Regions from separate parts of the Mesorhizobium sp. M7A.F.Ca.US.011.01.1.1 genome, predicted to be linked through region 3. Evidence: riboswitches for the same ligand, from Rfam matches in the RefSeq annotation. Region 3 holds a riboswitch; each other region holds the start of a gene.
What was found. A riboswitch is a leader RNA that binds a small molecule or an ion and turns the genes downstream of it on or off. The one in region 3 is predicted to bind cobalamin.
Positions count from the first base shown of each region.

Region 1: another riboswitch for cobalamin. It lies ahead of bluB (5,6-dimethylbenzimidazole synthase); the one in region 3 lies ahead of EOA13_RS13600 (DUF1636 family protein).
Region 2: another riboswitch for cobalamin. It lies ahead of EOA13_RS35585 (CbtB domain-containing protein); the one in region 3 lies ahead of EOA13_RS13600 (DUF1636 family protein).
Region 4: another riboswitch for cobalamin. It lies ahead of EOA13_RS01375 (ABC transporter ATP-binding protein); the one in region 3 lies ahead of EOA13_RS13600 (DUF1636 family protein).

Region 1 is NZ_RZRT01000004.1:63,727-71,093, reverse strand. Features, by position in the region: gene EOA13_RS07165 (MFS transporter) at 1-239, opposite strand, end outside; gene EOA13_RS07160 (TetR/AcrR family transcriptional regulator) at 361-969, shown strand; gene EOA13_RS07155 (hypothetical protein) at 1,325-2,308, shown strand; partial or broken gene bluB (5,6-dimethylbenzimidazole synthase) at 2,431-3,048, opposite strand; cobalamin riboswitch at 3,158-3,338, opposite strand; gene EOA13_RS07145 (histone deacetylase family protein) at 3,460-4,386, shown strand; gene EOA13_RS07140 (exodeoxyribonuclease VII small subunit) at 4,390-4,641, shown strand; gene EOA13_RS07135 (DUF2277 domain-containing protein) at 4,753-5,019, shown strand; gene EOA13_RS07130 (pirin family protein) at 5,059-5,979, shown strand; gene dxs (1-deoxy-D-xylulose-5-phosphate synthase) at 6,110-7,367, shown strand, end outside.
Region 2 is NZ_RZRT01000102.1:54-7,420, reverse strand. Features, by position in the region: gene mgtE (magnesium transporter) at 1-1,003, shown strand, start outside; gene EOA13_RS35605 (MerR family DNA-binding transcriptional regulator) at 1,161-1,547, shown strand; gene EOA13_RS35600 (isoprenylcysteine carboxylmethyltransferase family protein) at 1,737-2,213, opposite strand; gene EOA13_RS35595 (DUF1624 domain-containing protein) at 2,210-3,208, opposite strand; gene EOA13_RS35590 (MFS transporter) at 3,432-4,631, shown strand; cobalamin riboswitch at 4,697-4,893, shown strand; gene EOA13_RS35585 (CbtB domain-containing protein) at 4,929-5,108, shown strand; gene EOA13_RS35580 (CbtA family protein) at 5,124-5,918, shown strand; gene cobU (bifunctional adenosylcobinamide kinase/adenosylcobinamide-phosphate guanylyltransferase) at 5,911-6,426, shown strand; gene cobO (cob(I)yrinic acid a,c-diamide adenosyltransferase) at 6,428-7,042, shown strand.
Region 3 is NZ_RZRT01000010.1:114,643-122,009, reverse strand. Features, by position in the region: gene EOA13_RS13630 (NADH-quinone oxidoreductase subunit E) at 1-20, opposite strand, end outside; gene EOA13_RS13625 (NADH-quinone oxidoreductase subunit D) at 21-1,211, opposite strand; gene EOA13_RS13620 (NADH-quinone oxidoreductase subunit C) at 1,212-1,814, opposite strand; gene EOA13_RS13615 (NADH-quinone oxidoreductase subunit B) at 1,819-2,400, opposite strand; gene EOA13_RS13610 (NADH-quinone oxidoreductase subunit A) at 2,391-2,756, opposite strand; gene EOA13_RS13605 (winged helix-turn-helix domain-containing protein) at 3,088-4,287, shown strand; cobalamin riboswitch at 4,317-4,521, shown strand; gene EOA13_RS13600 (DUF1636 family protein) at 4,560-4,988, shown strand; gene cobW (cobalamin biosynthesis protein CobW) at 4,991-6,028, shown strand; gene EOA13_RS13590 (cobaltochelatase subunit CobN) at 6,047-7,367, shown strand, end outside.
Region 4 is NZ_RZRT01000001.1:279,783-287,149, reverse strand. Features, by position in the region: gene EOA13_RS01400 (TetR/AcrR family transcriptional regulator) at 1-404, opposite strand, end outside; gene EOA13_RS01395 (MFS transporter) at 528-1,715, shown strand; gene EOA13_RS01390 (D-arabinono-1,4-lactone oxidase) at 1,726-3,003, shown strand; gene EOA13_RS01385 (alanine racemase) at 3,003-4,148, shown strand; partial or broken gene EOA13_RS01380 (AraC family transcriptional regulator) at 4,153-4,979, opposite strand; cobalamin riboswitch at 5,275-5,482, shown strand; gene EOA13_RS01375 (ABC transporter ATP-binding protein) at 5,647-6,435, shown strand; gene EOA13_RS01370 (ABC transporter substrate-binding protein) at 6,485-7,367, shown strand, end outside.

The DNA of each region.
Region 1 (7,367 bases), on a different contig from region 3:
ACGATTCGTGTCTGGCCCAGGCGGTCCACCAGTCTCGATATTTGCGGCGCGACGAAGGCGTTGGCCAGCGCGTATGTCGCCGAGACGGCTCCAGCCAGCCAATATTCGCCGCGCGCCTGCGACAGCATCGCCACGATGCCGATGGGAGCCATGGCGATCGGCAGGCGCGCTAGGAAGCCGGCGGCCGCAAAGCCCTTGGCGCCGGGGGCACGAAAGATTTCCGCATAGGGATTTTGCATCGGTTGGTTCCTCGACAAAGGACAATTGGACAATTACATACGGAGCGTATGATTATTAGATAGAGCATACGCCGCGTATGTCAATTGGCATACGAAGCGTATGTGAATAGGTCCAGGACACATGCACAAACCCCGCAAGGAGATGATCGCCGAGACGCGCGCCAAGCTGATCGCGGCGGCCCGCCACGCCTTTGGCACAACAGGCTATGCGGAAGCCTCGATGGATGATTTCACCGCTTCGGCCGGGCTGACGCGCGGCGCGCTCTATCATCATTTCGGCGACAAGAAGGGGCTGTTGCAGGCGGTCATAGCCCAGATTGACGGCGAGATGGCGGCGCGCATCAATGAGGTTGCGTCGAGAGCGCCGACCCGTTGGCAACATTTCGTCGACGAGTGCTCCACCTATATCGAGATGGCGCTGGAGCCGGAAATCCAGCGCATCATGTTCCGCGATGGCCCGGCCGTGCTGGGGGATCCAGCGCAATGGCCGAATGCCAGTGCGTGCATCGCTTCAATGACCGACCATCTGACCGCGCTGCAGGAGGAGGGGGTCGTTGTCTCCAGCCTCGACCCCGAAACGGCCTCGCGACTGATCAACGGAGCGAGCAGCCAGGCGGCGCAACGGATCGCCAATTCGACCGACCCCGAAGCGACGTCGAAGAAGGTGGTGACGGCGTTCAAGCAACTGCTCGAAGGCCTGCTCAAGAAGCCGGACCCGCAGTCGAATTGAAGTTCCCACCGGGCGTGGTGCCAGGCAGGGCTCCGAACTTAGCTTAACAAAAGGCCTGGCGGCAGCCAGTTCGGCGGTGTTGGCAGCTTTTGTGCCGGTAGCTTCTCGCGATAGGAATTTTTTTTTGACTGGGTGACCTCAGCTATGGTACATATTTGCCTATGGTGCTGATTTGCGCCAGTGACCCGCCGCACAGGCGGGTTTTTCGTCTAATGCTCCGTCAGCCAACGCGCCGGCGGGCTCCGAAGGAAACCGTTAACCCGAGTTCGTTGCACTGTGGCGCCAGGGCCGGCAATTGACAATCGCCGGGTTGAGTTCATCCTCTGCCATCATCTCTGAGGCGGAGATTCGGGGCATGTGGGATTTCGATATAGGCAGGTCGGTGTCCATCATGATGCGGACCTGGCCGTTCATCGTCTTTCGCATGATCGTCTATTTCGGCATCACGTTGGCCTACATCATGGCGACCGGCACCGGTGCCTCGGTCGGCTATGGTGTCGGGCATATCTCCACCGATCCCGACGGGCCCATGTCCTTTGCCCTGTGGGGCGGCGTGGTCGGGTTCGGCATCGTCTCGATCGCGGTCTACTGGATCCGCGAATACATCCTCTATATCGTCAAGGCCGGCCACATCGCCGTCATGGTTCATCTGATCGACGGCCGCGACATTCCCGGCGGTCAGGACCAGATCGCCTACGCCAGGGATGTCGTCACCCAGCGTTTTGCCGAAGCCAACATCCTTTTCGTCGTCGACCAACTCGTCAAGGGTGCCATCCGTGCCATCACCGGCCTGCTCGGCGGTATCGCCGCCTTCCTGCCGATACCAGGCCTGAGCGGCCTGGTCTCCTTCATCAACACGGTGATCCGTCTGTCGCTGACCTATGTCGACGAGATCATCCTCGGCTACAACATCCGCATCAATTCAGCCTCGCCCTTCGAGACGGCGCGCCAAGGCGTCGTGCTCTATGCCCAGAACGGCAAGGTCATGGTCAAGAACGCCGTCTGGCCGGCGGTCATCATGTGGGGCATGTCGTTCATCATCTTTCTGATCATGCTGGCGCCTGCCGGTGCGATTCTGTTCCTGATGCCTGGCCAACTCGCCGGCTGGGCTTTTGTGCTCGCCATCGTCTTCGCCTGGGCATTCAAGGCGGCGTTCATCGAGCCTTTCGCCATCGCCTGCCTGATGCAGGTCTATTTCAAGACCATCGCGGGCCAGGTGCCCGATCCGGCTTGGGACGCCCGGCTGGCCGAGGCATCGTCGAAGTTCAGGGAGCTCAAGGACAAGGCGCTCGCCTCCTTCGGCGGTTCGCGCTGGGATACGGCCGGCGCCACACCCTGATCGGCTGGGCGGGTGGTGTCTGGTGCGGCAGAAACGGTGTTGAGGCGCGCCACGGTGGATTTGAGCTGTGTCTCGCCTTGCCCGGAAAAGGTCTCGCTCATGATCAGCTCCGGCAGCGGCAGCCGCCGTCCCCAGCCATGCGTTTCAAGGTCCGGTTTGGGAGCGAACTCGGAAACACGGCCGACGCAGAGATAGGCGATCGGCGTTACGTGGTCCGGAATGGCCAACAGCCGCTTCAGCGCCTCAGCCTCGATGATGCTGACCCAGCCGACACCAACACCCTCGGCACGCGCGGCCAGCCAGAAATTCTGCACCGCGCAGACCGTGCTGTAGAGATCCATCTCCGGATTGTGCCAGCGTCCCAGCGGCGAACCCTTCGAGCGCTGCCGGTCGCAGGTGATGCAGATGTTGAGCGCGCTCTCGCAGATGCCTTCCAGCTTTAGCTTGCGATAGAGCGCCTGTTTTTCCGCCTCGATCGCCGGCAGTTCCTGCTCGCGCGCGGCCAGGAACAGGTCGCGCACCTCCGCCCGTCGTTTGACGTCGCGAATGACAATGAAATTCCATGGCTGCATGAAGCCGACCGATGGCGCGTGATGGGCGGCAAGCAGCAGCCGTGCCAGCACGTCGTCATCGATCGCGGTGGGCAGGAAATGGCTGCGCACGTCGCGCCGCGTGAACATGGCGCGATAGACCGCATCGCGCGCATCCTGGTCAAATCCATCGTCAATGGCAGCGGTCATGTGTTCCGGCATCGCTTGTCCCCTTGCGATTGCAGATTCAAAACTGACAGAGCGTACTTTGTGCGTCCAAGTAGACGCACGTCGCTCAATGCCATCCGCCTGACCACGCGGATGACAATGCCTGCCAGGCCGGTCTTCTGGCTCGGGATCAACCCGCGTCCGGTGCCTTCCCGTCATCGACAGTGGCATTTACCGGCGCGGTCCCCCTCACAGCGTTGGGCACGCCACGGAATTCAACCGTGTTCCCGATTCTCCCGCTTGCGGCGGGCACCAGGCAGTACCAGGGACCTTACGCCGAAGCGCCCGCGGGGCCAATGCCTGCGGCGACGCGAATGGACGCAGTCGCGATTTTCCCCAGTCATCGGCCGCCCGTGCATGGCCTTTGTCGATCCGGGTCACTAGATTAGGACGATGACCACCCGTCTCTACACCCATCCGATCTTCCTCGAGCATCTCACGCCGCCCGGACATCCCGAGCGGCCCGACCGCTTACGCGCCATCGAGCGCGTGCTCGACGACGAAGCCTTTGCCGGGCTCGATCGTATCCAGGCGCCCGAAGGCGACGAGGCCACCATCCTCTACGCGCATCCCGCCGATTTCGTCGCCCGCGTGCGCGCCGCCATCCCCGACGAGGGGATTGCCCGCATCGATGCCGACACCACTGCCAGCCCGAAGAGCTGGCAAGCGGCGATCACCGCGATCGGCGCCGCCAACGCCGCCGTCGATGATGTCTTTTCGGGTCGCGCCGACAACGTCTTCGTGGCCGCCCGGCCGCCCGGCCATCATGCCGAAAAGACCACGGCGATGGGCTTTTGCCTGTTCAACACGGCGGCGATCGCGGCGCGTTATGCGCAGAAGAAACACGGTGTCGAGCGCGTTGCCGTCGTCGACTGGGACGTGCATCACGGCAATGGCACGCAGGATATTTTCTGGGACGATCCGTCGGTGCTCTATTGCTCGACCCACCAGATGCCGCTTTATCCCGGCACCGGAGCGAAGACCGAAACGGGCGCCGGCAACATCGTCAACGCACCGCTGGCGCCGCAGACCGGCAGCGAAGTGTTTCGCGATGCCTTCCTGTCGCGCGTCCTGCCCGCGCTCGACAATTTCGCGCCCGACCTGATTATCATTTCGGCGGGGTTCGACGCGCACCACCGCGATCCGCTGGCCGAGATCAATCTGACCGAGGATGATTTCGATTGGGCGACCGGGCAGCTGATGCAGCGCGCGGCACGCCACAGCGGCAACCGGCTCGTCAGCCTGCTCGAGGGCGGCTACGATCTGCAGGGATTGGCATTTTCGGTCGCCGCCCATGTCGGGCGACTGATGAAAGGATGAATGATGGCCGATGAGACCAACGAAGACGTCAAGGCGATGAGCTTCGAGCAGGCACTCGATGCGCTGGAGAAGATCGTCGATGATCTGGAGCGTGGCGACGTGCCGCTCGACCAGTCGATCAGGATCTATGAGCGTGGTGAGGCGCTGAAGGCGCATTGCGACCGGCTGCTGAAGGCCGCCGAGGACAAGGTCGAGAAGATCAGGCTGTCGCGAGACGGCAAGCCGGTCGGAACGGAGCCACTCGACGCGGATTGAGGCCCGGTCCGAACGATGGCCTCGCATCACCGGTTTTTGGACATGATCATGATCGAGGATATAACTCGTTCCGCTTGAAACAGCTCAAGGACAAGAGGAGATACGGAAGCGATGTGCAGAAACATCAAGACCCTGTTCAATTTTGATCCGCCGGCAACCAATGACGAGGTGCGCGACGCGGCTCTTCAGTTCGTCCGCAAGCTGAGCGGAACCACGCGACCCTCGAAGCAGAACCAGCACGCCTTCGACCATGCCGTCGAAGCCATCGCGGCCTCGGCGCGCGAACTGCTCGATTCCCTGGAAACCCATCACCATCCGCGTAATCGCGAAGAGGTGGCGGCCAAGCTGCGGGCAAAGGCAGCCATCCGCTTTGCCTGATGCGGCCAGGCGGCCTTCGACCACCGACAAGGAGAGTCCATGAGCTTCTTCCCCGGGAAAGACCCTGAGGCAGGCGATGCCTTCGCCAGCGATCAGATCGAATTGATGGTCATCCCGAACGCCAAGGACATCGGTGGTTTTCAGGTGCGCCGCGCCCTGCCGACGGCAAAAAGGCGGCTGGTCGGGCCTTTCATCTTCTTCGACCGCATGGGCCCGGCGATCCTGCGCGCCGGCCAGGCGCTCGACGTCCGTCCGCATCCGCATATCGGCCTGTCGACGGTCACCTATCTGTTCGACGGCAAGATCCGGCATCGCGATTCACTCGGCACCGAAATGGTCATTCAGCCCGGCGACGTGAATTTGATGACCGCCGGCCGCGGCATCGTCCATTCGGAGCGTACGCCGGAGGAACTGCGTGGCGCGCCGATGTCGGTATCCGGCCTGCAGACATGGCTGGCGCTGCCGGACGACAAGGAAGAGGTGGCACCGGTTTTCGAGAATACCGCAGCGCTTCGGCTTCCCGAGATCGAAGCCGAAGGCGTCAACGGGCGCCTCATCATCGGCGATTTCCAGGGGTTGCGGTCTCCGGTCAGGGCCGACTCGGAGACGCTCTACGCCGACCTGCGCCTGGCGCCCGGCGCCAGCGTGAAAATCCCTGCCGATGCGGAAGAGCGCGCCATTTACACGCTGGAGGGCGAGGTCTCGATTTCGGGTGATGTGTTCCCAGCCGAACGGCTGCTGGTGTTCCGTCCCGGTGACGAGATCGTCGTGTCGTCGCAGACCGGGGCGCATTTCATGCTGTTCGGCGGCGCCTCTCTTGGTTCGAAGCGTTACATCTGGTGGAATTTCGTCTCGTCGTCAAAGGAGCGCATCGAACAGGCGAAAGAGGAATGGAAGACGGGCCGCTTCGACATCGTTCCCGGAGACGAGGAAGAGTTTATTCCGCTGCCGGAAAGCTGATGCCTGTCCACCCAAAAGTGGCAGAACGAAATGCATAGACAAAAGACTAGGGCCTGATCCGCGTCACTGACACGCATTTACTTTCGCCGGCCGGCGGCCTATTCGCCCATCAACCGAAAGCCCGAGCACCGTGAACGCAACGCCGCATACGCCGCTTCTCGACAAGGTCCGCATCCCGGCCGACCTGCGCACGCTTGCCGAGAGTGAACTGCCGCAATTGGCGTCCGAGCTTCGCGCCGAGCTGGTCGACGCCGTGTCCCGCACCGGTGGTCATCTTGGCGCCGGGCTTGGCGTGGTCGAGCTGACAGTGGCGCTGCACTATGTCTTCAACACCCCCGATGACAGGCTGATCTGGGATGTCGGCCACCAGGCCTATCCGCACAAGATCCTGACCGGCCGCCGCGACCGTATCCGCACGCTGCGCCAGGAAGGCGGCCTGTCCGGCTTCACCCGCCGCGCCGAAAGCGAGTACGATCCCTTCGGTGCCGCCCACTCCTCGACGTCGATATCGGCCGGCCTCGGCATGGCCGCCGCCCGCGATCTCTCCGGCGGCCGCAACAACGTCATTGCCGTCATCGGCGACGGCGCCATGTCTGCCGGCATGGCCTACGAGGCGATGAACAATGCCGGCGCGCTCGATGCACGGCTGATCGTCATTCTCAACGACAACGACATGTCGATCGCGCCGCCGACCGGCGCGATGAGCGCTTATCTGGCGCGGCTGGCCTCCGGCAAGGCCTATATCGGCCTGCGCGATTTCGGCAAGAAACTGACGTCCTATCTCGGCAAGCGCGCGGATCGTGCGATCACAAGGGCGGTCGAGCATGCACGCGGCTATGTCACCGGCGGCACGCTGTTCGAGGAACTCGGCTTCTATCACATCGGCCCGATAGACGGCCACAATCTGGAGCATCTGATCCCGGTCCTGAAAAACGTCCGCGACAATGGCGAAGGCCCGGTGCTCATCCATGTCGTCACCCAGAAGGGCAAGGGCTATGCGCCGGCCGAAGCCGCTGCCGACAAATATCACGGCGTCAACAAGTTCGACGTCATCACCGGCGCGCAGGCCAAGGCGCCGGCCAACCCACCGGCCTACACCAAGGTGTTCGCCGAAAGCCTGGTCCAGGAGGGCCGCGAGGACGACCGTATCGTCGCCGTCACCGCAGCCATGCCGAGCGGTACCGGCCTCGACCTGTTCGGCGAAGCGTTCCCGTCGCGCACCTTCGATGTCGGCATCGCCGAACAGCACGCGGTGACCTTCGCGGCGGGCCTTGCCACCGAAGGCTACAAGCCGTTCGCGGCCATCTATTCCACCTTCCTGCAGCGCGCCTACGACCAGGTCGTCCACGACGTCGCCGTCCAGAAATTGCCCGTGCGCTTTCCCATCG
Region 2 (7,367 bases), on a different contig from region 3:
GCCGTTCACCGAGCGGATCAGGCTGCGCCGATCGCTTGATTATCCCGAAGAGACGGCCGGCCGCCGCATGCAGACCGAGTTCGTCGCGGTTCCGCCGTTCTGGACGATCGGCCAGACCATCGACTACATGCGCGAGGACAACAACCTTCCCGAGCGCTTCAGCCAGATCTTCGTCATCGATCCGAGCTTCAAGCTGCTCGGCGCCATCGACCTCGACCAGATCCTGAGGACCAAGCGTTCGGTCAAGGTCGAGGAAGTGATGCACGAGACGCGGCACGCCATTCCGGCCACCATGGACCAGGAAGAGGCGGCGCGGGAATTCGAGCAGTACGATCTTTTGTCGGCCGCGGTCGTCGACGAGAACGAACGGCTGGTTGGCGTTCTGACCATCGACGATGTCGTCGACGTCATCCAGCAGGAGGCAGAGGAAGATCTGATGCGCATGGGCGGCGTCGGCGACGAAGAGCTTTCCGACAGCATCTTTTCGACCTCGCGCTCACGCGTTCCGTGGTTGCTGATCAACCTTCTGACCGCGTTCCTGGCGGCGTCGGTGATCAGCCTGTTCGACCGCACGATCGAACACATCGTCGCACTGGCGGTGCTGATGCCGATCGTCGCCGGCATGGGCGGCAATGCCGGCTCGCAAACCATGACCGTCACCGTGCGGGCGTTGGCGACCAGGGATCTCGACATCTACAATGCCGGCCGCATCATTCGCCGCGAGATGGGTGTCGGCTTCATCAACGGCATCGTCTTCGCCATCCTGATCGGCATCGTTGCCGCAGCCTGGTTCCGTGACCCCAATCTGGGCGGCATCATCGCGGCGGCGATGATCATCAACATGTTCGTGGCCGCCCTGGCCGGCATCCTGATCCCGCTGCTGCTCGATCGTTTCAAGATCGATCCGGCGGTCGCTTCGGCGGTCTTCGTCACCACGGTTACCGACGTCGTCGGTTTCTTTGCATTTCTCGGCATTGCCACGTGGTGGTTCGGTGTGCCCTGAAGGCACGCCTTTTGGCTTAATTGACTTTTACGTAAATGCCGTGCGAGGCTTGTGCGGGGCGCCATGTCGATTCCGGCATGGCATGGGTTTTGGTTCGGGACATAAGGGTGACGCCGGCATGGCGATCGCCCCTTGGTTTCGGCGTGCGGGAGTGGCAATGCGAGAATATTATTCGATCACCGAGTTGACCCGCGAGTTCGACGTGTCGACGCGGACGCTGCGCTTTTACGAGGACGAAGGGCTGGTGCAGCCGGTGCGGCGTGGCCGCACGCGCCTGTTTCGCCCCTCCGACCGGCACCTCATCCGTCAGATCATGCGCGGCAAGAGGCTTGGTTTCTCGATCAACGAAATCCGCGAAATCATCCAGATGTACAAGGAGCCGCCCGGCGAAGTCGGCCAGCTCAACCTGATGATCAAGCGCATCGAGGAAAAGCGCGAGGATCTCCGGCAGAAGCGCCGCGACCTCGAGGAGACGCTGGCTGAACTCGACCAGGCCGAGGAGTCTTGTGTGGAGCGGCTGGTCGAGCTTGGCGTGAATACCTGAGCGGACTGGATTCTATCGGGCGTTAGCGTCGGAATTAGCGGAAACGTCCATTTCTTCGTCATCCTAGGGTCTCCGCGACGGAGCTGCGCTCCTGCTTCGCCCTAGGATGACGAAGTTCGCAAGACTTAGGCTAATCGCCGAAGTGTGCACTTGTCAAAACCTCTCCGCGATGGAAACCGGAGCGCCAGCTCAAATCCAGCGGCGCACGCGTTTGGCGTAGTCGCGGTATTTCTTGCCGAATTTCGCCGCCAGCACCTTTTCCTCGCCTTCGATCGCCATCTTCTGCGTGGCATAGGCGGCGATGAACGCGAGCGGCAGGAACCACACGATGCCCGAGACAAAGGCGACGCCGATCAACAGCAGGGTGTTGGCCAGATACATCGGATTGCGGGTGATGCCGAAGGGACCCGTGGTGACCAGGTGATCGGGCACAGCGTTCGGGTTCAGCGTGGTCTTGGCGCGGACCATGGTGCGGATCGCGGTGACCCAGAGCGCTGCAACGGCAAGCAGCACCACCCAGCCGGCGGCGAAAAGAATGTCGCCCAGGAGGTCACCGATCCAGGGCAGGGGATAGAGCAGGCCCAGCGCGATGCTGATGGCGATGGCGGCGGTGTAGATCAGCGGCGGCCACGGTATGAGCCCCGGCTTCGGCTGGTTCTCGGTCATTTGACCCCTTCCTCCATCAACTTGCCGTCCGTCTTGGCGGTACACATGCCGGCGAGATCGGACAGATGCGTCTTCCATTCCGCAGTCTGGTCGTTGTTGTAGAGCCGATCAAGCGTCGCCTCGCCCTCGAGCGTATCGAGCATGCAGACACAGTAGCTCGTACAGAACTCGGTGTCGCGCGACTGCTCGCAGGACAGCTGGCAGGTTTTGAGGAAATTCACCTGCGGGGTTTCGACCTGCGCCGGCATGATCTGCGAGAACAGCCAGACGCAGCCGATCAGCAATGGCTGGTGGATCAGGTAGAACGCCAGGCTGTGCCGGCCGATAAAGACCAGCGGGTTGGCCCAGCGACCGGGCGCCAATTCGGCAAGCCGGGTAAGCACGCCTGAACCGGCGGCGAGTTTCGTCACCGCGATGCCCGCAAGCACGGCGCCGAACCATGGAAACAACGGAACGTAGTCGTTGGAGCGTGGATTGTTAGCCGACAGGCCTACCCACCACAGCCATGGGTGATCGAACGCCTCGAGGCGCAGATAGACAGGCGCCGCAATGACGAGCGCGGCGACGACAAGCGTCAGCAGTGCCGGCAGCCGCAGAAAGGCGAGGCCGAGCAGGCTGGCCAGCGCGATCTCGTGCAAAATGCCGAAGAAGATGAATCCATCCGGCGTGGCGATACGGGTGACGACCGATATCGCGATCGCGGCTCCGGCGACCATGGCGAACCGCTTCCAGAAGCCGTTCCAGCGGATTTGTCGGCCATGGGCGAGATACAGGCTGACGCCGACCAGGAACAGGAAGGTCGAAGCGATGCCGCGCGCGTAGATCTTCCACCAGCCGAAGGCGGTCAGGCCGGGATCGGTGTAGCCGAAGAACTCCAGGTCCCAGGTGAAATGGTAGCTTGCCATGGCGATCAGCGCGATGCCGCGCACGATGTCGATGGCGACGATGCGCTTTGGTCGATCCTGAACGGGTGCGGTCGGCGTTTGGATGCTCATGGTCTCGCATTCTGATTCAGCCCCTCTGGAGGACTATCACGGTTGCCCCGCACAAAAGAAGACCGGCAATCCTGCCGATAACGCCGGATCGGCCGCGGCATTGGGCCAGTGCCGGGAAGCCTTTGGCCGGCTTCGCTTTTGCCGGATGCACGTCGGTTTCCTCTTATTGGCACTGGGGTCGCCACGTCAGATTTGACCCGGTGAATCTGCTTCGGGGAAAGCAATGTCCACCCATGTGCGCCATCCGATCTGGCTGCCGGCTCTCAAGGCCGCGGACGCGCGCACCTTCGCGTCGCTCTATGCGGTTGAATCCTTCGCCCGCGCCACGGTGTCGAGCGTCATCCCGATCCAGGCCTACGAGATCCTGCACAACGAGCAGATCGTGTCGATGCTCTACACAGTCGTGGCGATGCTCGGCCTGTCGGTGACATTGTTCATGCCGATGCTGATCCGCCGTTTTGCCCGGCGCTGGGTCTACACATCAGGCGCCTGCCTGCTGGCCGTCGGCTCGCTGTTCTTCGTCACCGACACGCTTGCCGGGCAACTGGCCGGCATGCTGTGCCGGGTGATGGGCGCCAGCGCGCTGTCGATCACGCTCAACCTCTACATCATGGACCACATCCGCAAGACCGACTTCATGCAGGCCGAATCGCTGCGCATGGCGTGGTCGATGCTGGCCTGGACCGGTGGGCCGACGCTCGGCATCTTCCTCTACACGCGCTTCGGCATCTATGCCGCGCATGGTGCGGTCGCGGTGTTCGCGTTTGCCCTGCTGGCGCTGTTCTGGACCTACCGCCTCGGCGACAACCAGTCCATCCGTCCGGGCAAGACACGCCCCGTCAATCCGCTCGCCAATATCGGCCGCTTCGTCGCGCAGCCCAGGCTCAGGCTGGCTTGGCTGATTGCCTTCGGCCGCTCCTGCTTCTGGACGACGTTCTTCGTCTATGGGCCGCTGTTCATGGTCATCACGGGTGAGGGCAAGCTGGCCGGCGGCCTGCTTGTTTCGGCCGGCAACGCGCTGTTGTTCATGGCGATTTTCTGGGGGAAGGCAGGAAAGCGCTTTGGTGGCCGCGGGACCATGACATTTGCCTATTTCGCCATGTCAGCCGCGCTGCTGGCGGCGGGCTTCGTCGGCGAAACCGTGCCGTTGCTTACCGGCGCCTTCCTGCTCTGCGGTGCCTTCTTCACCATTGCGCTCGACGCCCTCGGCTCGACCGCCTTCATGCGCTCGGTGCGTTCCTATGAAAGATCTCAGATGGCAGCGGTCTACCGCACCTATCTCGACTTTTCCGAGTTGACGCCGCCGCTGGTCTATTCGGTGGCGCTGGCCTTCTTCGGCCTGGGCTCGGTGTTCGTCACGCTCGGCCTGCTGGCGGCGGTCTGCGGCTTTGTGACGTGGCGCTATCTGCCGAAATCGCTTTGACCTTCATGGCGCATTCGCAACGGTCGCCGGCGGAATTTGGTTTGCCGGAGGCGAGGATTCTGCCTATAGTCACCGGTGTCGCCGGTTCCATTTTGGAGCCAAGAGGGAATGCGGTGAGGGCGAATTTCGCCCAATGCCGTGGCTGCCCCCGCAACTGTGTGCGGTAGTCCTCTCCATATGCCACTGAAGATTTTTCTTCGGGAAGGTGGGGAAGGATGCTGATCCGCGAGCCAGGAGACCTGCCGGCGACAGGAAACTGACTTCGATGCCCTCGGGTGGAGGGCGAAAGGACAAGACATGACTACCGCTTCCGTCTCCCTCGGCGCCTCCGTCTCCTCGCAGTCGCGCTTCATGCAGCTCGCGCTCGCCGGGCTGCTCGGCATTTTCGTGATGGGCTTTGTCGGCTTCTCGCATATCGATGCGGTCCACAACGCGGCTCACGACTATCGCCATTCGATGGCGTTTCCCTGCCACTGACGAGGGGCTGACATCATGAACCTGTTTCGCAACGTCGTGTTCATCGCGGCGATCGCAGGGCTCGTGGCCGGCGTCGTTCTCGCCTGCATGCAGGCCTACGCCACTGTGCCGCTGATCCTGAAGGCGGAAGTCTACGAACAGGCGGGCGGGGGGCATCACCATGACCATGGCGCTCCGGCCGCAACGGATAGCAATGCCATGAGCACAACTGCTCCGGCGGGAGATGCGATGAGCTCTGCTGCCCCGGCTGCGGCGGAAGCCGCTCCGGCAGACGAAGGTTGGGCGCCGGCAGACGGTTTCGAGCGTTTCGCCTTCAGCGTGCTTGCCAATATCGTCACCGGCATCGGCTTCGCCTTGATCCTGGTCGCGGTCTCCGAATTCGCCGGCGGCATCGGTGGCTGGCGCCAGGGCGTGTTCTGGGGCCTTGCCGGCTTTGCCGTGTTCACGCTGGCACCGGGCCTCGGCCTGCCGCCGGAACTGCCAGCCATGCCGGCCGCCGATCTCACCCAGCGGCAGATCTGGTGGTGGGCAACGGTGGCGGCAACCGCTGCCGGTCTCGGCCTGATCGCGTTCCGCAAGTCGCTGCCGCTGGCGATCCTTGCCGTCCTTTTGATCGTCGCACCGCATGTTGTCGGTGCACCCCAGCCCGACAGTTTCGAGACGTCGATCCCGGAAGGCCTGCATCACCAGTTCGTGGTGGCCGTGACGCTGACCAACCTCGTGTTCTGGCTGGTGCTCGGAGCGGTTGTCGGCGTGGTGCGCGGCCGCTTCACCGGCACCGCGACCAGCCTGCGCGACAGCTTTGCCTGATCGCAAGACACTGACCTTCCTCATCGGCGGCGCGCGCTCCGGCAAGAGCGCGCACGCCGAAATTTTAGCGACCGCCTTGCCGCCGCCCTGGACCTATGTCGCCACGGCGCAAGCCTATGATGACGAGATGCATGAACGCATCGCGTTGCACCGATCGCGGCGCGGCGAAGGCTGGACGACCATCGACGCACCGCTCGATCTCGCCGGTACGCTTGCCGCCTTGCCGGACGATCGGCCGGTGCTTGTCGATTGCCTGACGCTGTGGCTGACCAACCACATGCTGGCCGAACACGATTTCGAGCTTGAATGCCGTCGGTTGGCGGACGTGCTGTCGCGGCCGCGCGGGCCATGGTTCGTGGTGTCTAATGAAGTCGGCCAGGGTATCGTGCCGGACAATGCACTGGCGCGCCGGTTTCGCGATGCCGCCGGCCGGCTCAACCAGCAGGTCGCCGCCGTCGCCGATACGGTGCTGCTGATGGTGGCGGGGCTGCCGCTCAAGGTGAAATGACATGACCGACATTGGCGATAAGGACGAAGAACGCCACCGCGCCAAGATGGCCAAGCGCAAGGCGGTGCAGGATGCCGAGGTGGCGAGCAAGACGGTCGAGAAGGGCTTGCTCATCGTCAACACCGGACCGGGCAAGGGAAAGACCACAGCTGCCTTCGGCCTGGCGCTGCGCATGCTCGGCTACGGCAAGCGCGTCGGCGTCGTCCAGTTCATCAAGGGCAAGTGGCACACCGGCGAGAAGGATGCTTTCGCCGCCTTCGGCGACCGCGTCGTCTGGCACGCGATGGGCGAGGGGTTCACCTGGGAGACGCAGGACCTGAAGCGCGACATCGCAGCCGCCGAAGCCGCCTGGGCCAAAGTGCTCGAACTGATGGCCGACCCGTCGATCAGCCTGCTGGTGCTCGACGAACTGAACATTGCGCTGCGCTACGACTATCTCGACCTCGACAAGGTGGTTGCGGCGTTGAAGGCGCGACGCGAGGACCTGCATGTCATCGTCACCGGCCGCAATGCCAAGCCGGCGCTGATCGAGGCGGCCGATCTCGTCACCGAAATGGGCGTGACCAAGCACCATTTTTCCGCGGGCGTGAAGGCCCAGCAGGGGATCGAGTTCTGAGAGCTGTTGTCCCCTTCTGTGGGTAGGCCGTTCAAGTCTGGTCGCCAGCGCTCTCAGCGAAGCTCCCTTCCTTTCCCTCCGGAGGGGGGAAAGGTGGCGCTGCGAAGCAGCGACGGATTGGGGGACGGCGATTATCGAACGCGCGGCCGCAGACTGGCAGGCGCGACCCGGCGGATGCGAAAACGCGACTGCCGAGCTGGTCGACCCCCACTCCGTCCCGGCTTCGCCGAGCCACCTCTCCCCCGATTGACGCTAGGCGATTCACACATCTCGCAGGCTCCAGCCGTGTGCTATGGATTGGAAGTACTGAAGGCCGTGGCGGAAG
Region 3 (7,367 bases):
GCGAGACGGCGGACTGACATTTAGCGATCGACCTCACCAAACACGATGTCGAGGGAACCGAGAACGGCGGTGACGTCGGCCAGCATGTGGCCGCGGCAGAGGAAATCCATCGCCTGCAGATGCGCGAAACCCGGCGCGCGCAGCTTGCAGCGGTAGGGCTTGTTGGAGCCGTCGGAAACCAGATAGACGCCGAATTCGCCCTTCGGCGCCTCGACCGCAGCGTAAACCTCGCCGGCTGGCACGCGATAACCCTCGGTGTAGAGCTTGAAGTGATGGATCAGCGCTTCCATCGAGCGCTTCATCGCCTGGCGCTTGGGCGGCACCACCTTGCCGTCGAGGTTCGACACCGGGCCGGCGCTTTCCTTGCCGAGCAGGAGATCGACGCACTGGCGCATGATCTTCGCCGACTGGCGCATTTCTTCCATGCGTACGAGGTAGCGGTCGAAGCAGTCGCCGTTCTTGCCGATCGGAATGTCGAAATCCATTTCCGAATAGCATTCATAGGGCTGCGACTTGCGCAGGTCCCAGGCAGCGCCCGAACCGCGCACCATCACGCCCGAAAAACCCCAGGCCCAGGCATCCTCCAGCGAGACGATGCCGATATCGACATTGCGCTGCTTGAAGATGCGGTTGCCGGTCAGCAGCTGATCGAGGTCGTCGATCGACTTCAGGAACGGGTCGATCCACTTGCCGATGTCCTCGACCAGCTTCTGCGGCAGGTCCTGATGGACGCCACCGGGACGGAAATAGGCGGCATGCATGCGCGAACCGGAGGCGCGCTCATAGAACACCATCAGCTTTTCGCGCTCGACGAAGCCCCACAGCGGCGGCGTCAGCGCGCCGACGTCCATCGCCTGCGTCGTCACATTGAGGATGTGCGACATGATGCGGCCGATTTCGCAATAGAGCACGCGGATCAGCTGCCCGCGCTTCGGCACTTCGATGCCGAGCAGGCGCTCGGCGGCCAATGCGAAGGCGTGCTCCTGGTTCATCGGCGCGCAATAGTCGAGCCGGTCGAGATAAGGGATCGCCTGCAAATAGGTTTTGGCTTCGATCAGCTTTTCGGTACCGCGATGCAAGAGCCCGATATGCGGATCGACGCGATCGACGACTTCGCCGTCCAGTTCCAGCACAAGGCGCAAAACGCCGTGCGCCGCAGGGTGTTGCGGGCCGAAATTGATGTTGAAGTTGCGGACCGAGGTTTCAGCCATTTACTGCTTTGCCTTCTCGTCACCCGGCAGCACGTAATCGGTGCCTTCCCAAGGGGACAAAAAATCGAAATTGCGGAATTCCTGCTTGAGCTCGACCGGCTCGTAGATGACGCGCTTGGCCTCGTCGTCGTAACGCACCTCGACGAATCCGGTCAGCGGGAAATCCTTGCGCAGCGGATGGCCTTCGAAACCGTAGTCGGTCAGCAGGCGACGCAGATCGGGATGGCCCGAAAACAGCACGCCGTAGAGATCGTAGGTCTCGCGCTCGAACCAGTCGGCGCCGGGGAACACGCCGGTGATCGACGGCACCATGGTTTCCTCGTCGGCCTGCACCTTGACGCGGATGCGCACATTCTGCTTCGGCGACAACAGATGATAGACGACGTCGAAGCGCTTGGCCCGCGACGGATAGTCGGCGCCGCAGACGTCGATGATCGAGATGAACTGGCAGCGCGCATCGTCGCGCAGGAAGGTCATCACCTCGACCAGATCGCGCGGCTCGACGTGAACGGTAAGCTCGCCATAGGCAAGCACCCCGTCACTGAAGCGGCCAGGCAGCTTCTCGCCGAGATAGGTCGACAGTTCGCTCAGGGATGCGGTCATGGATTTACCGTTCGATCGTGCCGGTGCGGCGGATTTTCTTCTGCAGCAGAAGAATGCCGTACAGCAACGCTTCGGCGCTCGGCGGACAGCCGGGCACATAGATGTCGACCGGCACGATGCGGTCGCAGCCGCGCACCACCGAATAGGAATAATGGTAGTAGCCGCCGCCATTGGCGCAGGAGCCCATCGAGATGACGTAGCGCGGTTCCGGCATCTGGTCGTAGACCTTGCGCAGCGCCGGCGCCATCTTGTTGGTCAGCGTGCCGGCGACGATCATGATGTCGGACTGGCGCGGGGACGCGCGCGGCGCGACGCCGAACCGCTCCGAATCATAGCGCGGCATCGAGGTGTGGATCATCTCGACCGCGCAGCAAGCGAGGCCGAACGTCATGAACATCAGCGACCCGCTGCGCGCCCAGGTGATGAGCGCCTCGGTCGAAGTGACCAAAAAGCCCTTGTCGGCCAACTCATTGTTGATCTCGAGGAAGAAGGGATCGTCCTCCCCCACCGGCCTGCCGGTGTTGGGGTCGATAATACCCTTGGGCTTCGGCGCGACGAGGGTGCCTGAACTGTCGTTCAATCCCATTCCAGCGCTCCTTTTTTCCATTCATAGGCAAAGCCGATGGTCAGCACCGCCAAAAACACCATCATCGACCAGAAACCGAGCATGCCGATCTTCGAAAACGACACCGCCCACGGAAACAGGAAGGCCACTTCCAGGTCGAAGATGATGAACAGGATCGACACCAGGTAGAAACGGATGTCGAACTTCATGCGCGCGTCGTCGAACGAGTTGAAACCGCACTCATAGGCGGAAAGCTTTTCGGGATCGGGATTGCGATAGGCCACCAGAAAGGGCGCGGCCAGCAGCGCCAGGCCGACAACCAGCGCCACGCCTATGAACAGGACGATGGGCAGGTATGAGCTCAAGAGTGCGTTCATGCTCGGTTTTCCGTTGGCGCCAATCCACTTTGATTACAGCACCGGACCCTAATGCGGAAGCGTGACAGTTTAACCGCTGAACCGTTTTAAGGGCCTATGCTGCAACGCGGCGAGGGTTAGCGCAGCACTTCCAGCGAAGCAAGTCAAACCTTGTTCAAAACACCGACCTGAACGGCATATCGCGGCAAACTGGTCCGATCCGCTCCTGTTTGATTTCCTTCGCCTTTTACTCCACTTTTCTCTCCTGACATGGATGCCGCCAAAACCCTGCTAGCATGGGTTGGAATCAGCCTTTCGACCCTCGGTCAAAACACTTCAAAGTGATGCCTGCATGAAGGAAAAGATCTCGCTCCCCACGGCCCGTCGCATCGCGCTTGCCGCCCAGGGGTTCCTCGATCCCCGCCCGACCGGTACGCCCGACCGCCGGCATTTTGCCCGCACCCTCTCCCGCACCGGCCTGCTGCAGATCGATTCCGTCAGCGCGGTGGTGCGCGCTCATTATATGCCGCTCTATTCGCGCCTTGGCCCCTACCCGTTCTCGCTGCTCGACAACGCGGCCGTGACGCGCAAGCGCACTGTTTTCGAATACTGGGCGCACGAGGCCTCCTTCCTGCCGGTCGAGACATACCCGCTGATGCGCTGGCGCATGCAGCGCGCCGAGCGCGGCGAGGAAATGTATCTGGGGCTCGCCAAATGGGGCCGCGAGCACGCCGGCTACATCGAAGAGATCTACCGCCAGGTCGCCGAGCGCGGCCCGATCGCCGCTTCCGCGCTGGAGGGCCAGAAAGGCTCGGGCGGCTGGTGGGGCTGGAGCCATGCCAAGCACGCCTTCGAATGGCTGTTCTGGGCCGGCCGCATCACCACGGCGCACCGTCGCGGGTTCGAGCGTTTCTATGATCTGCCCGAGCGCGTACTGCCGCAGGCGGTCCTCGACCTTCCAGTGCCGACGCCTGAGGACGCGCACCGCGAATTGCTGCGCATTTCCGCCCGCGCCCACGGCGTGGCGACTTCAGGCGATTTGCGCGATTATTTCCGGCTGTCGCCGGCCGACATGAAAGGCCGGTTGGAGGAACTGATTGAAACGGGCGAGTTGCTGCCGGTGCGAGTCGAAGGCTGGGACAAGCCCGCCTATCTTCACACAGACGCCCGCCTGCCGCGCAAAGTCGAGGCCCGCACCCTGCTGGCACCCTTCGATCCGGTCGTCTTCGAGCGTTCGCGCACCGAGCGGCTGTTCGACTTCCACTACCGCATCGAGATCTACACGCCGGCCGACAAGCGGCAATACGGCTATTATGTCCTGCCGTTCCTGCTCGGCGACAGGATCGTGGCACGCGTCGACCTCAAGGCCGACCGTCCGGCCAGCATACTGCGGGTCCATGCGGCCTATGCCGAGCCGGGTGCGCCGCCTGAAACCGCTGCAGAGCTGTTCGAGGAATTGAAGCAGATGCAAGGTTGGCTCGGGCTCGAACGCATCGAAGTGACACCTGCCGGGGATTTGGGGCCGGCGCTGGCCGACATCGCCATGTCGTAAGCTCGCGTTGACACCGCCGCCCGCAAAAGCCTAAATCCGGTTCAGATGGTCCCTTGCCCGCAACGGCAAGGGCTAAGAGGGAATGCGGTGCGGGGCAAAATCCCAAATCCGCGGCTGTCCCCGCAACTGTAAGCGAAGAGCCAAGGCCGAAAGCCACTGGGGAGTTCCCGGGAAGGCGGCTACCAAGGCGATGACCCGCGAGCCAGGAGACCTGCCGTCTGCGACTTTAGAATCCGATCGCCCGGCGGGTTTCCGGGCAAGGAGCCCGATCTTTGGACCACGACAGCAGTTTTTCGGCTGGTACAGCGGATATTTCGTCCGGCCATGATGATGCCTTGGCCGGCGTCACCATCATCGTCTGCGCCTCCTGCCGCGATGAGACCGGCGCCGACGCTCATCCCCGCGCCGGCGAATTGCTGGCCGACGACACGCGCCGCGCCGCATCTGGCGATGACATCCGCATCCGCAGCCTCGAATGCCTCGGCAATTGCAAGCGCCGCCTGAGCGCCGCCATCCTGCGCGACGGTTGCTGGAGTTATGTCTTCGGCGACCTGACCGCGACCAGCGGCGCCGATCTCGTCACCGGCGCCAGGCTCTTCGCCACCTCGAAGGACGGCCTGATTCCATGGCGCGGCCGTCCCGATAGCCTGAAGCGCGGCCTTGTTGCCCGCATCCCTCCCCTCGACCTGCTGAAGGACTGACCATGACTGCATCCGTCTCCCGCGTTCCCTGCACCGTCGTCACCGGCTTCCTCGGCGCCGGCAAGACGACGCTGGTCCGCCATCTCCTGGAAAATGCCGGCGGCAACCGCATTGCCATCATAGTCAACGAGTTTGGCGACATCGGCATCGATGGCGAGATTTTGAAGGGCTGCGGCATCGACACCTGCCCGGAGGAAAACATCGTCGAACTGGCCAATGGCTGCATCTGCTGCACCGTCGCCGACGATTTCGTGCCGGCGCTTGACAAGATCCTCGCGCTGACGCCGAGGGTCGACCATATCCTGATCGAAACCTCGGGCCTGGCGCTGCCCAAGCCGCTGGTCCAGGCCTTCCAGTGGCCGAGCGTGAAGAGCCGCGCCACAGTCGATGGCGTCATCGCCGTGATCGACGGCCCGGCGCTGGCCGAAGGCCGCGTCGCCAACGACATGGACGCCTTGCAGGCGCAGCGCGCCGGGGACGAGACGCTCGACCATGACGATCCGGTGGAAGAAGTGTTCGAGGATCAGATCGCCTGCGCCGACCTGATCATCCTGTCGAAGAGCGACCTGATGGACGCCGCCGGCACCGCCCGCGCCAACGCCATCATCAACGAACATTCCGCCCGCGCGGTGAAGATCGTGCCGACGTCGCATGGCAAGGTCGATCCCTCGGTGCTGCTCGGGCTCGGTCTCGCCGTCGAGGACGACATCGAAAACCGCAAGTCCCACCATGACGGCGCATTCGACCATGAGCATGACGACTTCGACACCTTCATCGTCGACATTGCCTCGATCGCCAATCCGGACGAGTTGGCAAAGCGCGTCGCCACCGTCGCCGAAGAAGAGAACGTGCTGCGTGTAAAAGGCTTCGTCGAGGTCGGTGGCAAGCCGATGCGGCTCTTGCTGCAGGCTGTCGGGCCGCGCGTCAATCATTACTATGACCGCGCCTGGACGGCGCAGGACGACCGCCGCTCGCGTCTCGTCGTCATCGGCCTGAAGGGGCTGAACCGCCCGGCGATCGAGCGTATACTCGCCGGCTGATCTCGGACACGGGTTGCGATGCACATCCTCACCACGACATCCGCCTCGCTCGACGACCTCGCCGAGCCGGTCGATCTGCGGCAGACGCCGGCGGATATCGTGGCCCTGTCCTTCACCGACAGCGACCTCGCCGGACTGGCGGCAGCCTGGAAGGCCGATGCCGGCCGCCTGCCCTCGATGCGGCTGGCTGCCCTGCGTGACCTGCGCCATCCCATGTCCGTCGACCTCTGGGTCGACAGCGTCGCCCGCCACGCCAAGGTCATCCTCGTGCGCATCCTCGGCGGCTACGACTGGTGGCGCTACGGCTGCGACCAGCTTGCCTCGACCGCCCGCGCACACGGCATAAAGCTGGCGCTGCTGCCCGGCGAATGCCGCGACGAGGATCTGCGCCTGATCGAAGCCTCGACGCTGCCGCGCGAGGAGCTCGACGGCCTGCTCGACTATTTCCGCGAGGGCGGCCCGGCGAATATGAGTGCGCTGGTGCGGAGATTGGCGGGGCTGGCTGGATCGGATGCGGACGTAGCAGAGCCGGTTCCAGTGCCGAAAGCCGGGTTTTATGAGCCAGGACTCGGGGTCGTTGGTGATCCTTCACGCCCCCCTCTGTCCTGCCGGACATCTCCCCCGCAAGGGGGGAGATCGGACTTCATCAAAGCCGGCTCTTTTCCCGTTTCATTAGAAGCTGACGCGTCCGCAACCTCGACAATTGGCGAAATCTCCAATGACAGCGCAATCTTCCCCCTTGCGGGGGAGATGTCCGGCAGGACAGAGGGGGGTGTGAAGGAACTCGACGCTGACAACGTCAACGCTCCTATCATCCCCATCCTGTTCTACCGCTCGATGCTGCTGGCCGCCGATGTCGCGCCGATCGACGCACTTTTTGAAGCGCTCGGCCAGCGCGGCATCGCCCCGGTCCCGATCTTCGTCTCCAGCCTCAAGGACCCATCATCCCTGGCATTCGTGGAAACAGCACTCGCCACGCTCAAACCCGCCGCCATCATCACCGCGACCGCTTTCGCGTCCGGCGCCGAGCCCGGCGTCGAAACCCTGTTCGACCGCGCCGGCGTGCCTGTCTTCCAGGTCATTGTCGCCACCACCCGCCGCGACGTCTGGGAGACCAACCAGCACGGCCTGGCGCCCGCCGACCTCGCCATGCATGTCGTGCTGCCCGAACTCGACGGCCGCATCCTGGCCGGCGCCATTTCCTTCAAGGGTGAGAGCGAGATCGATCCAGCACTTGGCCACCGCGCCTTTGCCAACCGGCCGGAACCGGATCGTGTGGCGCAAGTGGCTGACCGCGTCGCGGCCTTCATCCGCCTGCAGGAGACGTCCCGCGCCGAGC
Region 4 (7,367 bases), on a different contig from region 3:
AGGTTTTTGAGCGCCTTGTCGGCCTGGATGGCGTTCTGCAGATCCTGGATGGCCGGATCGCCGGCGACACGGCTGAGATAATCATCGAGCAGCCGGTCAGCGGCCACGATCACGTCTTTCGCCTCACGGATTTCGGCGATGATCGTCGTCAGCCGTGCCCGGCTGATCTCTGAAAACCGCTCATAGAGCATCGCCAGGATCGCCGATTTGTTGGGAAAATAGTGGTAGACGGTGGCGATCGGCCCGCCGGCCAGCATGCCGACCTCCTTCATGGTGACGGCGTCGATACCCTTTTCGCCGATCAGCCGCATGGTCGTCGACAGGATCGCGTCGATGCGCTCGCGGCTACGTTCCTGCTTGGGCCTGCGCCTCGGCTCGGTCGCCATTCTCTTCAATTCCGTCATGCACCGATCTTTCGCACGGTTTTCAAATTCCGGTTGACAAGAAATATGATCAAGTATCAGTTTCTGAAATACTGACAGGTTGTCAGCTTTTTTGCCGCACGGCAAGGACGTTGGGAGGCGCCTTTGGCTTCGACAGATACCGGCCATGCAGGCAGTGGCGACTGGCTGGTCGGCAATCCGACCGGCTGGCAGCTCGCCTCGGCCCTGTGGATCGGTTCGGTCGGCCTGCTCATCCTCGGCCTGCAGCCGGTGCTGCTTGGCGCCCTTTACACTGAGGGCCATGTCAGCGGCGACGAACTGGCGCTGGTCGCCACCGCCGAGATGATCGCCATTGCCATCGGCTCGGCTGTCGTGGCGATGCTGCTCTCGGCACACAATATGCGCTGGAAAAGTGCCGTCCTTCTGCTGCTGCTGGCGCTGGCCAATGTGTGGACGGCCTATGCCGCGAGCGCCAACATGCTGATCGCGGCCCGCGCCCTTGCCGGGCTCGCCGAGGGCGGTCTGGTCGCCATCGCCACCGAACTGATCGCCCGCTCGCGGCGCGCCGAACGCATCGGCGGCTTTTTCGTCACCATGCAGACGCTGGCGCAATGCGCACTCGCCCTGTTGCTGGCGCTTTACGTCATTCCGGCCGCCGGGTCGGCGGGGGGCTTCATCGTTCTTGCCGTCGTCTGCGTCGCGTCGCTGGCGGTCGCCTTCACCGTACCCGGTGACTATGCCGACCTGCCCAAGGACGAGAATTTGGCCAATGTGCTGACTGTTCCCTCGATGACCGCGCTGTTGTCGGTCTTCTGCTACTTCATGTTCTTCGGCGCGGTCTGGGCTTTTCTGGAGCCGCTTGGCGCGCAATACGGCATCGATGGCCGCACCGTTGGCCTGATCGTCTCGGCCAGCCTCGCGGTGCAGGTCCTGGGGGCGATGACGGCGACCACGTTCGAGGCGCGCATCGATTATCGCCTTGCCATCGCGGCGATCGGCGTCGTCGCGCTTGTCAGTTCCCTGGTTCTTGCCAGTAGCCCCGGCCTGAGGACGTTCTGGGTCGCTGCCCTGGCCATGGGCTTTATCCTGCTGTTCATCGTGCCCTACCAGATCCGTCTGGCGATCCCCGCCGACGAGACGCGCACCGCCGTGCTCTTGGTGCCGGCAGCCCAACTTTTCGGCCTGGCGATCGGGCCCATCGCGGCGTCGCTGCTCATCGATGGCAAGGATTTCCGGCCGGTGCCGGAATTCGCCGCCGCCAGCGCGGTGGCCAGCGTGGTGCTGCTCGGTCTCTTCGTCCTTGTGTCGCGGCGTCGCCGCGCCGTTGCCTGAGCGGGAGCCCATGTCGAACACTTGGAGTAACTGGTCGGGCTTGGTCACTGCTGAACCGCAGCTGATCGCCAGCCCTGCCGATGCCGGTGAACTCGGTGATCTCGTCCGGACCGCGCCTGGCCCGGTGCGCGTCGCCGGCGCCGGTCATTCCTTCACGCCGCTGGTGAAATCGCAGGGCACGATCCTGTCCCTGGAGAGACTGGAAGGGCTGGTCTCGCACGATGCGCAAAAACATCAGGCGCGGGTGCGGGCAGGAACCCGGCTCGGCGCACTGATGGGCATCCTGCAAGGTATTGGCCAGGGCCTGCCCAACATGGGCGATATCGACCGCCAGGCGATCGGCGGCGCGCTGGGCACAGCCACGCACGGCTCGGGACCGACGCTCGGCGCCTATCACACGCAACTGGAGACGGTGCAGATCGTCGACGGGCTTGGCAAGCTCCGCGACTTCAAACGGGCAGGGGATCAGGACATGATCCATGCCATCGGTGTCGCGCTCGGCGCTTTCGGCGTGCTCACCGAAGTGACGCTCAACAACATCGCGACCTACCGGTTGCGCCGCCGCAAATGGGTGCTGCCGATCACCGAAATGCTGCGCGATTTCGAGGCAATGATGGCCGCGCATCGCTCGGCCGAATTCTACTACATTCCGTTTTCCGGCTATGCGCAGTTCATCGCCAGCGATTTCAGCCACGCCGCACCCACCACACGGCCGCCGGAAGAGGACGAGGCGGGGTTGAGGACACTGCGCAGGCTGCGCACCTCACTTGCCTGGCTGCCATCGCTGCGTGGCCGTCTGATCCTGGGCGCCATCGCCAAATTGCCGGCCGAGGACTACGTGCAGGACTGGCTCAACGTCTATGCCAGCGACCGGCAGACCAGGTTCAACGAGATGGAATATCATTTGCCGTTCGAGGAGGGGCCGAAGGCGCTGGCCGAGATCATCGAGCTGACCGAGAAGCGTTTTCCCGAGGTCTATTTCCCGATGGAGGTGCGCTCGGTCGCGCCGGACCAGTTCTGGCTTTCGCCATTCTACAACAGGCTGACCTGCTCCATCGCCATCCACCATGATGCCGCGAACGATCCGTTGCCGTTCATGCGGGCGGCAGAGCCGATCTTCCGCAGATATGGCGGCCGGCCGCATTGGGGCAAGATGCACAGCCTGAAGGCGGCGGAGCTGAAAAAGCTCTACCCGCGCTGGGACGATGCCATGGCGGTGCGCCGCGACATCGATCCGCAAAACCGCTTCGTCTCGCCATACATGGCCGGCCTGTTCGGCATCGAATGATGAGCACCTATTTTTCCACCCTCTCGGATGCGCTGAAGGAAGCCGGCATCTTCCAACCCTGCCTGCTGCTCGATCGCGACCGGCTGGACGGCAACATTGCCCTGGTGAAAGACAGGCTCGATCCCGGCCTGGCCGTGCGGCTGGTCGACAAATCGCTCGCCTGCCTGCCGCTGCTTGCGTATATCGGCAAGGCGCTTGGCAGTGAGCGCTTCATGACCTTCCCCCCGCCGATCAGCGAGGCGGTGCTGAAGGCGTTTCCGGATGCCGATCTGCTCTACGGCAAGCCGATGCCGATCGGTGCGGCGAGGGCTGCGCTGGTGAAGGGTAATGTTGACTGGTCACGTGTCTGCTGGCTGATCGACAGCGTGGAGAGACTGGCGGAATATGGCGCGCTCGCTGACGAGCTCGACATCGAACTGCGTATTGCTTTCGAGATCGATGTCGGGCTGCATCGCGGTGGCTTTGCTGATCCCGAAGCCTTGTCGAAGGCCTTGAGCGCGTTGCCACCCCACAAACGGCTGCATTGCGAAGGCGTCATGGCCTACGAGGCGCATGCGCCGCTCATTCCCGGCCTTTTCGGCGGACCGGCAAAGGCATTGGCCAAGGCGTCGGCGCAGGCCGCGGCGTTCGTCGCCTGTCTCGGCGCCGACCAGCGCCGTATCCTGAACATCGGCGGCAGCAAGACCGCGCTGCTTCATCATGGCGGCATGGCCAACGAGGTTTCGATGGGCTCGGCCTTTGTGCTGCCCAGTGATTTCGATACGCCAGGCCTCGACGGCTTCCAGCCGGCGGCCTTCATCGCCACGCCGATGCTGAAAATGGTCGAGCCGATGCTGCCCGGTCCACCGGCGGTCACCCGACTGCTGCAGGCGCTCGGCCGGTTTCCGCGCAAGGGCTGCTATCTCTATGGCGGCAAGTGGATGGCCAAGCCGGTCTTTCCCGAAGGCATGAAGGCGAACGGGCTGCTCGGCCTGTCCTCCAATCAGCAGTTCATGGGCTTGCCCGCCGACGCGACCGCAAGGCCCGGCGACTACGCCTTCCTGCGCCCGACGCAGAGCGAAGCCGTGCTGCAGCAGTTCGGGTCGATCGCGGTGTTTTCCGGCGGCGGGATAGTCGATCGCTGGCCGGCGCTGCCGATGGCCTGACCGACTACGCCTTCACCGGTATCCAGATCTCCAGCCCGCCATTGCCGCTGCGTGGGTCGAACTCAGGGCCGTAGCGTTCGAATTCCGGCGCATCCGATATCTCGTGGCCGGAAGCCGGCAGCCATTTGTTCCAGATCGTGTTGACCGTCCGGCGAATGGTCGAGATGTGTTCGCGGTGGGCAAAGATCGCATATTTCTGCGCCGGCACCCGCACCCGGCTGAATTCCTTGGGCAGGTCGGAAAAATCAGACACTTCGACGCCGGCGATGTAGTCGAAATTGCCGCCATCGTCGCCGTTGACGCAGACGCCATAGGCGACGTCGCCGGCCGGAATGTTGCCGATATAGGGGCCGAAGCGCTGCCACTGCATCGGGATGGCGGCGCTGGTTTCGCAGCTGTAGCGCTCGCCGAGGCCGGCGATCAGGAACGGCCGGCTGGTCTCGAACGCGGCGGTTCGAGATTGGTGAGGAAGGACTGGTCCATCAGGATCGGCTCCACGAGGTCGAGCTTGTCGAGTGTGCCTTGCGCGCGCACCAGTTCCGGCGTGGTGCCGAACTGATCGCGGAAGGCCCGGGTGAACGCCTCATGCGAGTTGTAGCCGGCGTCGAGCGCGACGCTGAGGATGTCGGGCGCCCCGCTGGCCAGCTTGCGCGCCGCCTCGGTCAGCCGGCGTGAGCGCATGTAGCCCATCACCGAGCGGCCTGTGGCAGCGCCGAAAGCCCGCGTCACATGAAAACGCGACACGCCGCTGCTTTGCGCGACATCGTCGAGTGCAACAGCCTCCGGCAGATGACTTTCGACGAACCACAGCGCTTTCTCGGTCGGGTTCATTTTGCTCCTCGCATCGGCCAGATCATCCTGCCGTTCCTGGCGCGGCCAGTTTGATCGAAATTGCGCATCCCGCGCAATCGAACCGATCCCGTCACAGTCGCACACCGATATGGCACAGCGGTCGAGCGCCCCCTTGCCGCCGACGAGCCAAATTCGGCGGGCTTCGCTTGACAGCGCCAGGCGGCATCCTCTAAATGCGTAATGTTATTACATATCGAGAGCGTGAAATGCATGTTTCCCCTAGCCGGCCCACCACTCCGTCCGAGAAATCCATTGCGAAGCGATTGGGGGAAATCTACGCTGAAGCGGTGATGGTCCCCGAGTCGAAAGGCGAGGGGTGAAAAGGGAACACGGTGAGATCCCCAGGGGTCGAGGCCGTGGCTGCCCCCGCAACTGTAAGCGGCGAGCAAAATCCGTGAATGCCACTGGCCGGCAAGGCTGGGAAGGCAGGATGGCGCAACGACCCGCGAGCCAGGAGACCTGCCATCACTGAGTTGACCGGACGGGGTGTGCCGGGAGGAAACGCGAATCCCGGTCTTGTCGGCCGCTTCGCCAGCTTCCTTCCGTCGCCAGTTTTGGAAAGTGACGGAAAGTTGGACGGCTCTATCGATCATCGCATCATCGTGTGCACGCTTTGCCATCCCGGCAAGCCGGCGGACAGCAGCCGATGCCCGTAGCGCTTCTCGAAGCCCGTGACCTCAGCGCCATGGCGAATGGGCGGGATCTGGTCCAGGCGGTCAGCCTGTCGGTGGCCGCTGGCGATCGCCTCGCCATCATTGGTCCCAACGGCGCCGGCAAGACGACGCTGTTGCGCATGCTGTCGGGCATGCTGCGACCGAGCTCAGGCGAGGTGAAGCTTGGCGGGCGCCGGCTGGACAGGATCTCGGCCGCCGAGCGGGCACTGCATATCGCCGTGGTCGGCCAGACCGACCAGCCCGATCCGCGGCTGGCAGTGATCGACTATGTCGAGCTGGGCCGGGTCCCGCACGCTCGGCTACGGCGCAGGAGCGAGGAGCGTGACATTGTCGTCGATGCGCTGCGCCGGACCGGCCTGCTGCCGCTGCTTGGCCGCACCATCGGCTCGCTGTCGGGCGGCGAGCGCCAGCGCGCCCAACTGGCCCGCGCCATCGCCCAGCAGCCAAAGATCCTGTTCCTCGACGAGCCGACCAACCATCTCGACCCGCGCGCCCGCGGCGAACTGCTCGACCTCGTGGCAGGCTTCGAGATGACGGTGATCGCGGTGCTGCACGATCTGGCGCTGGTGGCACCGTTCGCCACCAGGGTGGCGGTGATGAACCATGCCCGTCTGCAAGCGCTCGCCGCACCGCGCGAAGCGCTGACCCAAAAGCTGATCCGCGAGATTTTCGGCATCGATGTGCTGCGTCTGCGCCATCCGACCGAAGACCGCGAACTGACGGTGTTCGATGTGCCGAACCGTGCCGCGCCGCCGTCGTGATTGAAGCCATTTCGTAGTCGACCCAATCCCATCCACAAGGAGCAAACCCGTGAAACGCCTAGCCTTTTCGCTTGTCTTCTCGCTGCTGGCTTCGACAGCCCTGGCCTTCCCGGTCACGGTCGACAGCTGCGGCAAGCCGCTGACCTTCGATGCGCCGCCGAAGCGCGCCGTCATCCAGGATCTCAACATGGCCGAGATGGCTTTCGCGCTGAAACTGCAGCCGTCGATCGTCGGCCTGACCGGCATCACCGGATGGTACAAGGTCGGTCCTGAGTTCAAGGCCGAGCAGGGCTCGATCCCGGAACTGGCGCCGAAATATCCGACGCTCGAAAACCTCGTCGCGGTCGAGCCCGATTTTTTCTTCGCCGGCTGGTATTATGGCATGAAGCCGGGTGGTGAAGTGACGCCCGACACGCTTGCTCCGCACGGCATCAAGACGCTGGTGCTGACGGAAAGCTGCGTCCATCTCGACAAGAGCCGCCCCGCCGCCTCGATGGACCTGCTCTATGGCGACGTCGAGAACCTGGGCAAGATCTTCGGCAAGGAGACAGAGGCTGAAAAGCTTGTCTCCGGCTGGAAGACGCGGCTCGCCGACATCACCGCCAAGGTCGGCAGCGCCAAGGGAACGCGGGTGTTCCTCTATGATTCCGGCGAGGACAAGCCGTTCACCGCAGGCAAGTTCGCCATCCCCAGCGCCATGATATCAGCCGCCGGCGGCGACAACATCATGGCCGACATGGACACCAGCTGGGGCAACACGGACTGGGAAACGGTGGCGTCGCGCAATCCGCAATTTCTCATCCTGCTCGATTACCAGGACGGCGGCGGCTACAGGAAACTGCTCGATTTCCTGAAGGCGCATCCAGCCATGAAGGAGACGGACGCGGTCAAGAACGAGCGCTTCGTCGCCCTGCGCTATGCCGAACTGACGC